One region of the Streptomyces sp. NPDC056628 genome, then DNA from elsewhere that is predicted to be linked to it. Evidence: riboswitches for the same ligand, from Rfam matches in the RefSeq annotation. Region 1 holds a riboswitch; each other region holds the start of a gene.
What was found. A riboswitch is a leader RNA that binds a small molecule or an ion and turns the genes downstream of it on or off. The one in region 1 is predicted to bind thiamine pyrophosphate.
Positions count from the first base shown of each region.

Region 2: another riboswitch for thiamine pyrophosphate. It lies ahead of ACFRAC_RS22255 (thiamine ABC transporter substrate binding subunit); the one in region 1 lies ahead of thiO (glycine oxidase ThiO).
Region 3: another riboswitch for thiamine pyrophosphate. It lies ahead of thiC (phosphomethylpyrimidine synthase ThiC); the one in region 1 lies ahead of thiO (glycine oxidase ThiO).

Region 1 is NZ_JBHTWG010000008.1:193,291-196,525, forward strand. It holds gene ACFRAC_RS14060 (Rv2175c family DNA-binding protein) at 1-94, opposite strand, end outside; gene ACFRAC_RS14065 (NAD(P)/FAD-dependent oxidoreductase) at 171-1,355, opposite strand; gene ACFRAC_RS14070 (hypothetical protein) at 1,417-1,764, opposite strand; TPP riboswitch at 1,817-1,928, shown strand; gene thiO (glycine oxidase ThiO) at 1,926-3,086, shown strand; gene thiS (sulfur carrier protein ThiS) at 3,083-3,235, shown strand, end outside.
Region 2 is NZ_JBHTWG010000018.1:125,829-129,063, forward strand. It holds gene ACFRAC_RS22250 (ABC transporter permease) at 1-982, opposite strand, end outside; gene ACFRAC_RS22255 (thiamine ABC transporter substrate binding subunit) at 958-2,052, opposite strand; TPP riboswitch at 2,130-2,235, opposite strand; gene rlmN (23S rRNA (adenine(2503)-C(2))-methyltransferase RlmN) at 2,260-3,235, opposite strand, start outside.
Region 3 is NZ_JBHTWG010000004.1:107,547-110,781, reverse strand. It holds gene ACFRAC_RS08090 (SsgA family sporulation/cell division regulator) at 1-9, shown strand, start outside; gene ACFRAC_RS08085 (YibE/F family protein) at 83-1,585, opposite strand; TPP riboswitch at 1,657-1,846, shown strand; gene thiC (phosphomethylpyrimidine synthase ThiC) at 1,839-3,235, shown strand, end outside.

The DNA.
Region 1 (3,235 bases):
CGCGGGTCACCTCGACGCCGAGCATCTCGGCGATGTCGGGGACGGTGAGCCAGGCGGGGACGAGAGCATCGATCTTTGCGTCAATCTCGGTCACGGGAACAAGCCTGCCATCTGGCACCGACAGTCGGAAGTCAGGCCGGTCCGGCCGGGCGCGGCCGCCTGCCCGTGCGTCACGCCAACGCCGCCTTCAGGGGCCGCGCGGGGTCCGTCAGCAGCGAGGCGTCCATCGGCGCCCCCGCCTCGATCAGCCGCCGTCCCTGGGCGAGGTCCCGGGGGCGGCCCACCGCCAGGAGGGCGGCCAGCCGCCCCTCGCGCAGCCAGCACACCGACCAGGCGGGGCCGGCCGGGTCGCCGCGCCACAGCAGCGTGTCGGCGCCCGGGTGGTGTCCGGCGTACTGCACGAACCGGCCGAACTGCTCGGACCAGAAGTAGGGCACGGGGTCGTAGCGCGCGGTGGTCTCGCCGAGGATGTCGGCGGCGACCGTGCGGGGCCCCTGGAGGGCGTTGTCCCAGTGGTGGACCAGCAGCCGCTCGCCGTAGCGCCCGGACGGGAAGGAGGCGCAGTCGCCCACCGCGTACACGTCCGGGGCGGAGGTGCGCAGCCGGTCGTCGGCCAGCACCTCGCCCTGCGCGCCGAGCGCGATGTCCGAGCCGGTGAGCCAGGCGGTGGCGGGCCGGGCCCCGATGCCGACGACGACGGCGCCGGCGGGCACGCGCGTGCCGTCGCCCAGGACGACGGCGCCCTGCTCGACGCGCTCCACGCGCGTGCCGGTGCGCAGCACGGCCCCGCTGTCCGCGTACCAGGCGGCCATCGGCTCGGCCACCTCGGCGGGCAGGGCGCCCGCGAGCGGCCGCTCGGCGGCCTCCACGACGGTCACCGCGCAGCCCGCCTCCCGGGCGGCGGTGGTGAACTCGGCTCCGATCCAGCCCGCGCCGACGACCACGACGTCGTGCTGCCGGGCGAGCACCGGGCGCAGCCGCTCGGCGTCGTCCAGGGTGCGCAGCAGGTGCACGCCGGGGACGCCCTCGGTGCCGGGCAGCCGCAGAGGTTCGGCGCCGGTGGCGAGCACCAGCGCGTCGTAGGGGACGGGCCCGGTCTCGGTGTCCAGGACGCGGTCGGCGGTGCGGACGCCCAGCACCTCGCAGCCGAGCCGCAGTTCGACGCCGAGCGCCTCGAAGTCGACGTCGAAGGCGGAGCCCTCGGCGGTGCCGAGCAGCACGGCCTTGGACAGGGGCGGGCGGTCGTACGGCTGGTGGGGCTCGGCGCCGATCAGGGTGATCGTCCCCGAGAAGCCCTTCTCCCGCAGGGCGACCGCCGTCTGTACACCGGCCATGCCGGCGCCGGCGACGACCACGGACCGCTGCGACTGGGTGGTTGGCTCGCTCACCTGATCACCATAGACACGTGACGTGCCGTCAGTCAGGACGCGGGACCTGCTCGACCACACTGGTGCCGCTGCCCGGCTGCGACTCCCACTCCCAGGTCTCCGTCAGCCGCACGCGCCCGTCGGGGAGTTCGCCCACCGTGGACACGCAGTGGCCCGAGGAGGTCGTGCCGTCCCGCTTGAGCTGCACATACCGGAAGTCCAGCCGGTCGCCGTCCCGGGTGCCGACGAGGTGCCCGCGCACGACGTCGCCGCCGCCGTACTCGGCCCAGACCACGCCGTCCTGCTCGTGGTACGTGAACCGGGTGCGCGTCCCCACCTGCCCCGGCGCCTGGTCGGCGACGGGGGCGAGGAGGAGACCGTCGAGCGAGCGGGCCATGCGGGGAGGCTCCCTTACCGATACCTGGGACTGCGGGCTAGGGTGGCCACCGTAGAGCACTCGCGGGAGCCCGGACGCACCGGGCTGAGAGGGAGGCTGGCGGCCTCCGACCGTACGAACCTGATCCGGGTCATGCCGGCGAAGGGAGGGGCTGGACGCCCATGTCCTCACGTACGTCAGACGTCCTCGTCGTCGGGGGCGGGATCATCGGCCTGGTCACGGCGTGGCGGGCCGCGCAGCGCGGGTTCGCCACGGCCGTGGTGGACCCGGAGCCGGGCGGCGGGGCCGCCCAGGTGGCGGCCGGGATGCTGGCCGCGGTCACCGAACTCCACTACGGCGAACAGAGCCTGCTCGGCCTGAACCTCGACTCGGCCCGCCGCTACCCGGACTTCGCGGCCGAGCTCGCCGACCTCACCGGACACACCCTCGGCTACCGCCGGTGCGGCACGCTGGCCGTGGCCCTCGACGCGGACGACCGCGCCCACCTGCGGGAGCTGCACGCCCTGCAGACCCGTTCGGGGCTGGACTCCGAGTGGCTGACCGGCCGGGAGTGCCGGCGCCTGGAGCCGATGCTCGCGCCCGGTGTGCGCGGTGGGCTGCGGGTGGACGGCGACCACCAGGTCGACCCCCGGCTGCTCACCGGGGCGCTGCTGGAGGCGTGCGAGCGGGCCGGTGTGACCTTCCACCGGGCCTGGGCCGAGCGCCTGGACGTCACGGCGGACCGGGCGACGGGGGTCACCACCACGGAGGGCACGGCGCTGCGCGCGGACCGGGTGGTCCTCGCCGCCGGCAGTCGGAGCGGCCGGCTCGCGGGCGTCCCGGACGACGTACGGCCGCCCGTGCGGCCCGTGAAGGGGCAGGTGCTGCGGCTGACCGTGCCGCGGGGCCTCGCGCCGTTCCTGAACCGGACGGTGCGGGCGATGGTGCGGGGCAGCCAGGTGTACCTGGTGCCGCGCGAGAGCGGGGAGCTGGTCGTCGGGGCGACGAGCGAGGAGCTGGGCTGGGACACCACGGTGACCGCCGGCGGCGTGTACGAGCTGCTGCGCGACGCCCACGAGCTGGTGCCCGGCCTCACCGAGCTGCCGCTGGCCGAGACCCGGGCGGGCCTGCGCCCCGCCTCCCCCGACAACGCGCCGCTGCTCGGCCCGACCGCCCTGGACGGGCTGCTGCTCGCCACCGGGCACCACCGCAACGGCGTGCTGCTCGCGCCGGTCACCGGGGACGTCCTGGCGCATGTCCTGACCACCGGTGAACTGCCGGACGTTGCGCGTGACTTCACGCCGTTGCGGTTCGCAGCCGCCCCCCAGGAGCAGCCGGCATGAACATCTCGCTCAACGGGCAGCGGCGGCGGGTCGCCCCCGGCACGGCGCTCGACGCCGCCGTCCGGCTGCTCACGGCGGCCCCCTCCGGGGTGGCCGCCGCCCTCAACGAGACCGTCGTCCCGCGCGCGCAGTGGCCGTCGACGCCGCTG
Region 2 (3,235 bases), on a different contig from region 1:
AGCCGGGCGCGTCCAGCGAGCGCCGCACCAGGACGGCCAGCGGCAGCACCAGCAGGACGGCGACGACGGCCAGGACACCGGCGAGCAGCGCCCACTGCCCGGCACCGTGCGGTCGCCGCGCCGTCACGGACGCGTCGACCAGACGCAGGGTGCTCTCCCGCCGCCGTACGGTCCAGGCGTGCACGGCGAGGATCGTGCCGACCGCCAGGAACTGCACGATCGTCAGCACGGCGGCCGTGGACAGGTCGAAGATCTCGGAGGTCTGCCGGTAGATCTCGACCTCCAGAGTGGAGAAGGCCGGACCGCCGAGGATCTGGACCACACCGAAGGAGGTGAAGGTGAACAGGAAGACCATGAGCGCGGCGGCGGCCACGGCGGGCCCGAGCGCCGGCAGGGTGACGGTCCGCCAGGCGGTCCACCGGGACGCCCCGAGCATCCGCGCGGCCTCCTCCTGCCGGGGGTCCAGCTGGGCCCAGAGGCCGCCCACCGTCCTTACGACGACGGCGTAGTTGAAGAAGACGTGCGCGAGCAGGATGGCCCACACGGTGGTGTCCAGCCGTACGCCCCACAGCTCGTCCAGCAGCCCGCCGCGGCCCACGAGCGCGAGGAACGCCGTGCCGACGACGACCGTCGGCAGCACGAACGGCACGGTCACCACGGCCCGCAGGACCTGTTTGCCGGGGAAGTCGAAACGGGCGAAGACATAGGCGCCGGGCAGCGCGATCAGCAGGGTGAGCGCGGTGGAGGCGAGGGCCTGCCAGGTGGTGAACCACAGCACGTGCCGGATGTCGGACTGCCCGAGCACGTCCCACAGCCGACCGAACCGCCACGCCCCGTCGACGTTCAGGCCGCGCGCGACGATCGCGGCGACCGGGTAGGCGAAGAAGACCGCGAAGAACGCGACGGGCACGGCCACGAGACCGAGCCTCGTCGCCGCGCCCCGCGTGCGGCGTGCCGTTACCTCAGGACGAGCGAGGTCCACGACTTGACCCAGTCGTCACGGTGGGCGGCGATCTTCGCCGGGTCCATGGTCTCGGGGTTCTTCGCCGGCGGCCCGTACTCCGTGAACTCCTTCGGCACCTGGGCGTCCTTCCGCACCGGGTACACGAACATGTTCAGCGGCATGTCCTCCTGGAACGTCTTGGTCAGCAGGAAGTCGATCAGCGCCTTGCCGCCCGTGGGGTTGCCCGCGTTACTGAGCAGACCGGCGTACTCGACCTGCCGGAAGCAGGTGTCGTCCACGACACCCGTCGGCGCGGTCGAGGGCCGGGGGTCGGCGTAGATCACCTCGGCGGGCGGCGAGGAGGCGTACGACACGACGAGGGGCCGGTCGCCCTTCGCCTTCTTCCCGCCGGCCGAACCGGAGAACTCCTCGTTGTAGGCCTGCTCCCAGCCGTCGACGACCTTGACGCCGTTGGCCTTCAGCTTCTTCCAGTAGTCCGGCCAGCCGTCGTCGCCGTACTTGGCGGCGGTGCCGAGGAGGAACCCGAGGCCGGGCGACGAGGTGGAGGCGTTCTCGGTGACGAGGAGGTTCTTGTACGCGGGCTTGGCCAGGTCGCCGAACGAGGTGGGCGGGTCCAGCTTGCGCTCGCTGAAGTACGCCTTGTCGTAGTTGACGCAGATGTCGCCGGTGTCGACGGGGGTGACCCGGTGCTTGCCCTGGTCGACCCGGAACTCGGGCAGGACCCGGTCGGAGCCCTTGGCCTCGTACGACTGGAACAGGCCGTTGTCGAGGGCCCGGGACAGCAGGGTGTTGTCCACGCCGAAGAAGACGTCGCCCTGCGGGTTGTCCTTGGTGAGGATGGCCTTGTTGACGGCCTGCCCCGCGTCGCCGTCCTCGAGGACCCGGACCTTGTAGCCGGACTGCTTCTCGAAGCCGGCGAGGACGTCCTTGGACACGGCCCACGAGTTGTGGCTGACCAGGGTGACGGTCCGCGAACCGCCGCCGCTGCCGCCGGCACCGTCGTCGGACGAGCCGCAGGCGGTCAGCACCGGCAGGGCGACAAGACCGAGCCCGACGCCGAGGGCCGTGGCCTTCTTGGTGATGCTCACTGAATTCCTCCTGGGGTGACCAGGAAGAGACGCGGCCCTGCCCGTGGCCCCCGGGGGGCTCGGGCAGGGCGCAACAGCTCGAGTGATGACCGATCTCCCTACCCAGAATGACCTGGGCCAGGTTCGGAGGGTCTGCGGCCGGTGCCGCACTCTCAGCGCTGTGGCGCTCCCCTGTCGGAATATGCAGATGTGTGGACGCCGGTCAGACTACCGCTCGGTGGCGGCGAGCTGACCACACGCCCCGTCGATCTCCTGACCACGGGTGTCCCGGACCGTCACCGGTACACCGTGGGCGGCGATGGCCTCCACGAACGCCTTCTCGTCCTCGGGCCGCGAGGCGGTCCACTTCGAGCCCGGCGTCGGGTTCAGCGGAATGAGGTTGACATGCACGGGCTTGCCCTTGAGCAGCCGCCCGAGCCGGTCACCGCGCCAGGCCTGGTCGTTGATGTCCCGGATGAGCGCGTACTCGATGGACAGCCGGCGGCCGGTCTTCGCGACGTACTCGAACCCGGCGTCCAGCACCTCGCGCACCTTCCACCGTGTGTTCACGGGGACGAGGGTGTCGCGCAGCTCGTCGTCGGGGGCGTGCAGCGAGATGGCGAGCCGGCTCTTGAGCCCTTCATCGGCGAGCCGGTGGATGGCGGGCACGAGCCCGACGGTGGAGACGGTGATCCCCCGCTGCGAGAGCCCCATCCCGTCCGGCTCCGGATCGGTGAGCCGCCGGATGGCGCCGACGACCCGGTTGTAGTTGGCGAGCGGCTCGCCCATCCCCATGAAGACGATGTTGGACAGCCGAGCGGGCCCCCCGGGCACTTCCCCGTCCCTGAGCGCCCGCATCCCGTCAACGATCTGATGGACGATCTCAGCGGTGGACAGATTCCGGTCGAGCCCCGCTTGCCCGGTGGCACAGAAGGGACAATTCATCCCACACCCGGCCTGCGAACTGATGCACATGGTGACCCGATCCGGGTACCGCATGAGCACGGACTCGACGAGGGTCCCGTCGAACAGCCGCCACAGCGTCTTACGCGTGGTCCCCTGGTCGGTCGACAGATGCCGCACGACGGTCATCAGCTCGGGCAGCAGCTCCTCCCGCAGCTTGGCGCGGGACCCGGCGGGGATGTCGGTCCACTGCTCCGGATCGTGCGCGTACCGCGCGAAGTAGTGCTGCGAGAGCTGCTTG
Region 3 (3,235 bases), on a different contig from region 1:
GCGGGCTGAGGCGTCACGACGGCCGGGGGCGGGAGTGGCGTAACGCTTCAGCGGAGGTCGGGGGCGGCTCAGAGGCCCTGCCTCACCGCTTGCGCCGCCGCCCCCGCCCACCCCGCCCCGTGGCCGGTGCGGGGCCCGCCACGGCCGGACGGGCCCCCACGGGCGCCGTGCCGGGCTCGGGCCGGTCGGCCGACACCACCAGGGCCGCCAGGGCCGTCGTCACCGGCACGGAGGCGACGAGGCCGATGGAGCCCACCAGCGTCCGCACGATCTCCTCCGCCACCAGCTCGCTGTTGGCGACCGTGCCGACGCCGCTCTGGGCGATGGAGAAGAGCAGCAGCAGGGGCAGCGCGGCGCCCGCGTAGGCGAGGACGAGCGTGTTGACGACCGACGCGATGTGGTCGCGCCCGATGCGGATGCCCGCCCGGTACAGCCCGCGCCAGCCCATCGTCGGATTGGCCTCGTGCAGCTCCCAGACCGCGGACGTCTGGGTGACCGTCACGTCGTCGAGCACACCGAGCGAGCCGATGATGATCCCGGCCAGCAGCAGACCGCTCATGTCGATCGACGGGTACAGGCCGTGGATGAGGCCTGTGCTGTCGTCGGTGTTGCCGGTGAGCGCTGCCCAGTCGATGAACACCGAGCCCAGGAGCCCGATCAGCAGAAGCGAGGTGAGCGTGCCGAGGACCGCGACCGACGTACGTGCCGACGGGCCGTGACACAGGTAGAGCGCGATCAGCATGATGGCGCTCGCCCCCACCACCGCGACGACCAGCGGGTTCGAGCCCTGAAGGATCGCCGGCAGGATGAAGAAGTTGAGCAGCAGGAAGCTGATCGCCAGTGATACCAGGGCCATGACGCCCCGCAGCCGCCCGACGAGCACGACGGCGACGGCGAAGATCCCGGCGAGCGCCGAGAGCGGGACGCGCCGGTTGACGTCGGCGACGGCGTACTGGAGGTCCTTGGGGGCAGAGGGCTCGTAGGCGACCACGACCTCCTGACCTTCGCTCAACTGCCGTGACTGGTCGGGCTGGACGATCTCCGTGAACGTACGGCCCTTGTCCTTCCCCGTGTCGACGCGGATCGTCGCCTTCTTGCAGGTACCGCTCTCCTCCCGCGCCGCGGAGAAGCCCTCGCCGGTGGAGGAGCCTTCCGCGGCGGCGGTGTCCGCGGGCGGCGGGGCTCCGCCGGCGCCCACCTCCTTGCAGCTCAGCTCGACCACCTTCGTGACCGTGGCCTGCTGGGTCTGCCGGTCGAAGCCGACCCCGGTGCGCTCGTGCGCCGGGGCACCGCCCGGCCAGAGCACCGCGAGGCCGACCACCACGGCCGCGGCGAACGGGATCAGGACGGCCGCGATGACCTTGCGCAGATGCCGGGAGACAGGAGCGGCCGGACCGTGGGAATGGCTGTGGGAGTGCCCGTGCCCGGATCCATGCCCGTGTTCGTGCCCGCTGTCGGGCCCGTCCCCGGGCGCTCCCGAACCCCGCCGCTCGTCACGGTCGTTGTGCCGCGCGGGGCCGTTTCCCGGGCCTTGGCCGCGGCGCGGTTCGCGCGGCGGGTACGGAGGTTCATGCATCGTGGTCACCGATCGATCATCGCAAGAACGGAGAGGGCCCTCTGTTCAGCGCGCCCGAACTGGCGCTAGCGTGGAACCACCTTTGTACACGCGGGAGCTCGGAGCACCGGGCTGAGAGGGCGCTGACCTCCGTCCCAGCGATGTTTCACATGAAACATCACTCGTCACGAGTGACGTTCCACATGAAACGTCGGCAGACGGATACCGCTGCGTCGACCGCCGAACCTGTTACCGGGTAATGCCGGCGTAGGGAGTAGGTCTCATGACCATCAAGGACGCGCGCACGCCTGCCTCGAACCAGGACGAATCGCCCCTGCAGGGCGAAGTCTCCGCAGAGGCCGGGAAGTCCATCGGCTGGCACAAGGCGTACACCGAGGGCTCACGCCCCGATCTGCGGGTGCCGGTCCGCCAGGTGCACCTCACCAACGGGCAGTCGGTCCCGCTGTACGACACGTCGGGCCCGTACACCGATCCAGCCGCCGAGACCGACGTCCGCCGCGGGCTGCCCCCGCTGCGGGAGAACTGGATCGTCACCCGCGGGGACACCGAGGAGTACGCGGGCCGGCCCGTCCGGCCCGAGGACGACGGCATCAAGCACACAGCGCCGCGAGGGGGTCTGCGCAACCTCGACGCGGTGTTCCCGGGACGGCCGCGTCAGCCCCGGCGCGGCCGCGACGGACAGGCGGTCACCCAGCTCGCGTACGCCCGCCGCGGGGAGATCACCCCCGAGATGGAGTTCGTGGCGATCCGGGAGAACGTCGACCCCGAGGTGGTCCGTGCGGAGATCGCCGCGGGGCGGGCGGTCCTGCCCGCCAACGTCAACCACCCGGAGATCGAGCCGATGATCATCGGCAAGCGGTTCCTGGTGAAGGTCAACGCCAACATCGGCAACTCCGCCGTGACCTCCTCCATCGAGGAGGAGGTCGAGAAGATGACCTGGGCGACCCGCTGGGGCGCCGACACGGTCATGGACCTCTCCACCGGCCGCAACATCCACACCACGCGCGAGTGGGTGCTGCGCAACTCCCCCGTCCCCATCGGCACGGTGCCGCTCTACCAGGCGCTGGAGAAGGTCGACGGCAAGGCTGAGGAACTGACCTGGGAGATCTACAAGGACACGGTCATCGAGCAGGCCGAGCAGGGCGTGGACTACATGACCGTCCACGCGGGCGTGCGCCTGCCGTACGTGCCGCTCACGGCGAACCGCAAGACGGGCATCGTCTCCCGCGGCGGCTCGATCATGGCCGCGTGGTGCCTGGCGCACCACAAGGAGAGCTTCCTGTACGAGAACTTCGAGCAGCTCTGCGAGATCCTCGCCGCCTACGACGTCACCTACTCGCTGGGCGACGGCCTCAGGCCGGGGTCGATCGCGGACGCCAACGACGAGGCGCAGTTCGCGGAGTTGCGGACGCTCGGGGAACTCAACACCATCGCCAAGCGTTTCAACGTACAGACCATGATCGAAGGCCCGGGACACGTCCCGATGCACAAGATCAAGGAGAACATCGACCTTCAGCAGGAGATCTGCGATGAAGCTCCGTTCTATACGCTCGGCCCGCTGACCACGGACGTCGCGCCGGCGTACGACCACATCACGTCCGGCATCGGTGCCGCGATGATCGCCTGGTGGGGCACCGCCATGCTCTGCTACGTGACGCC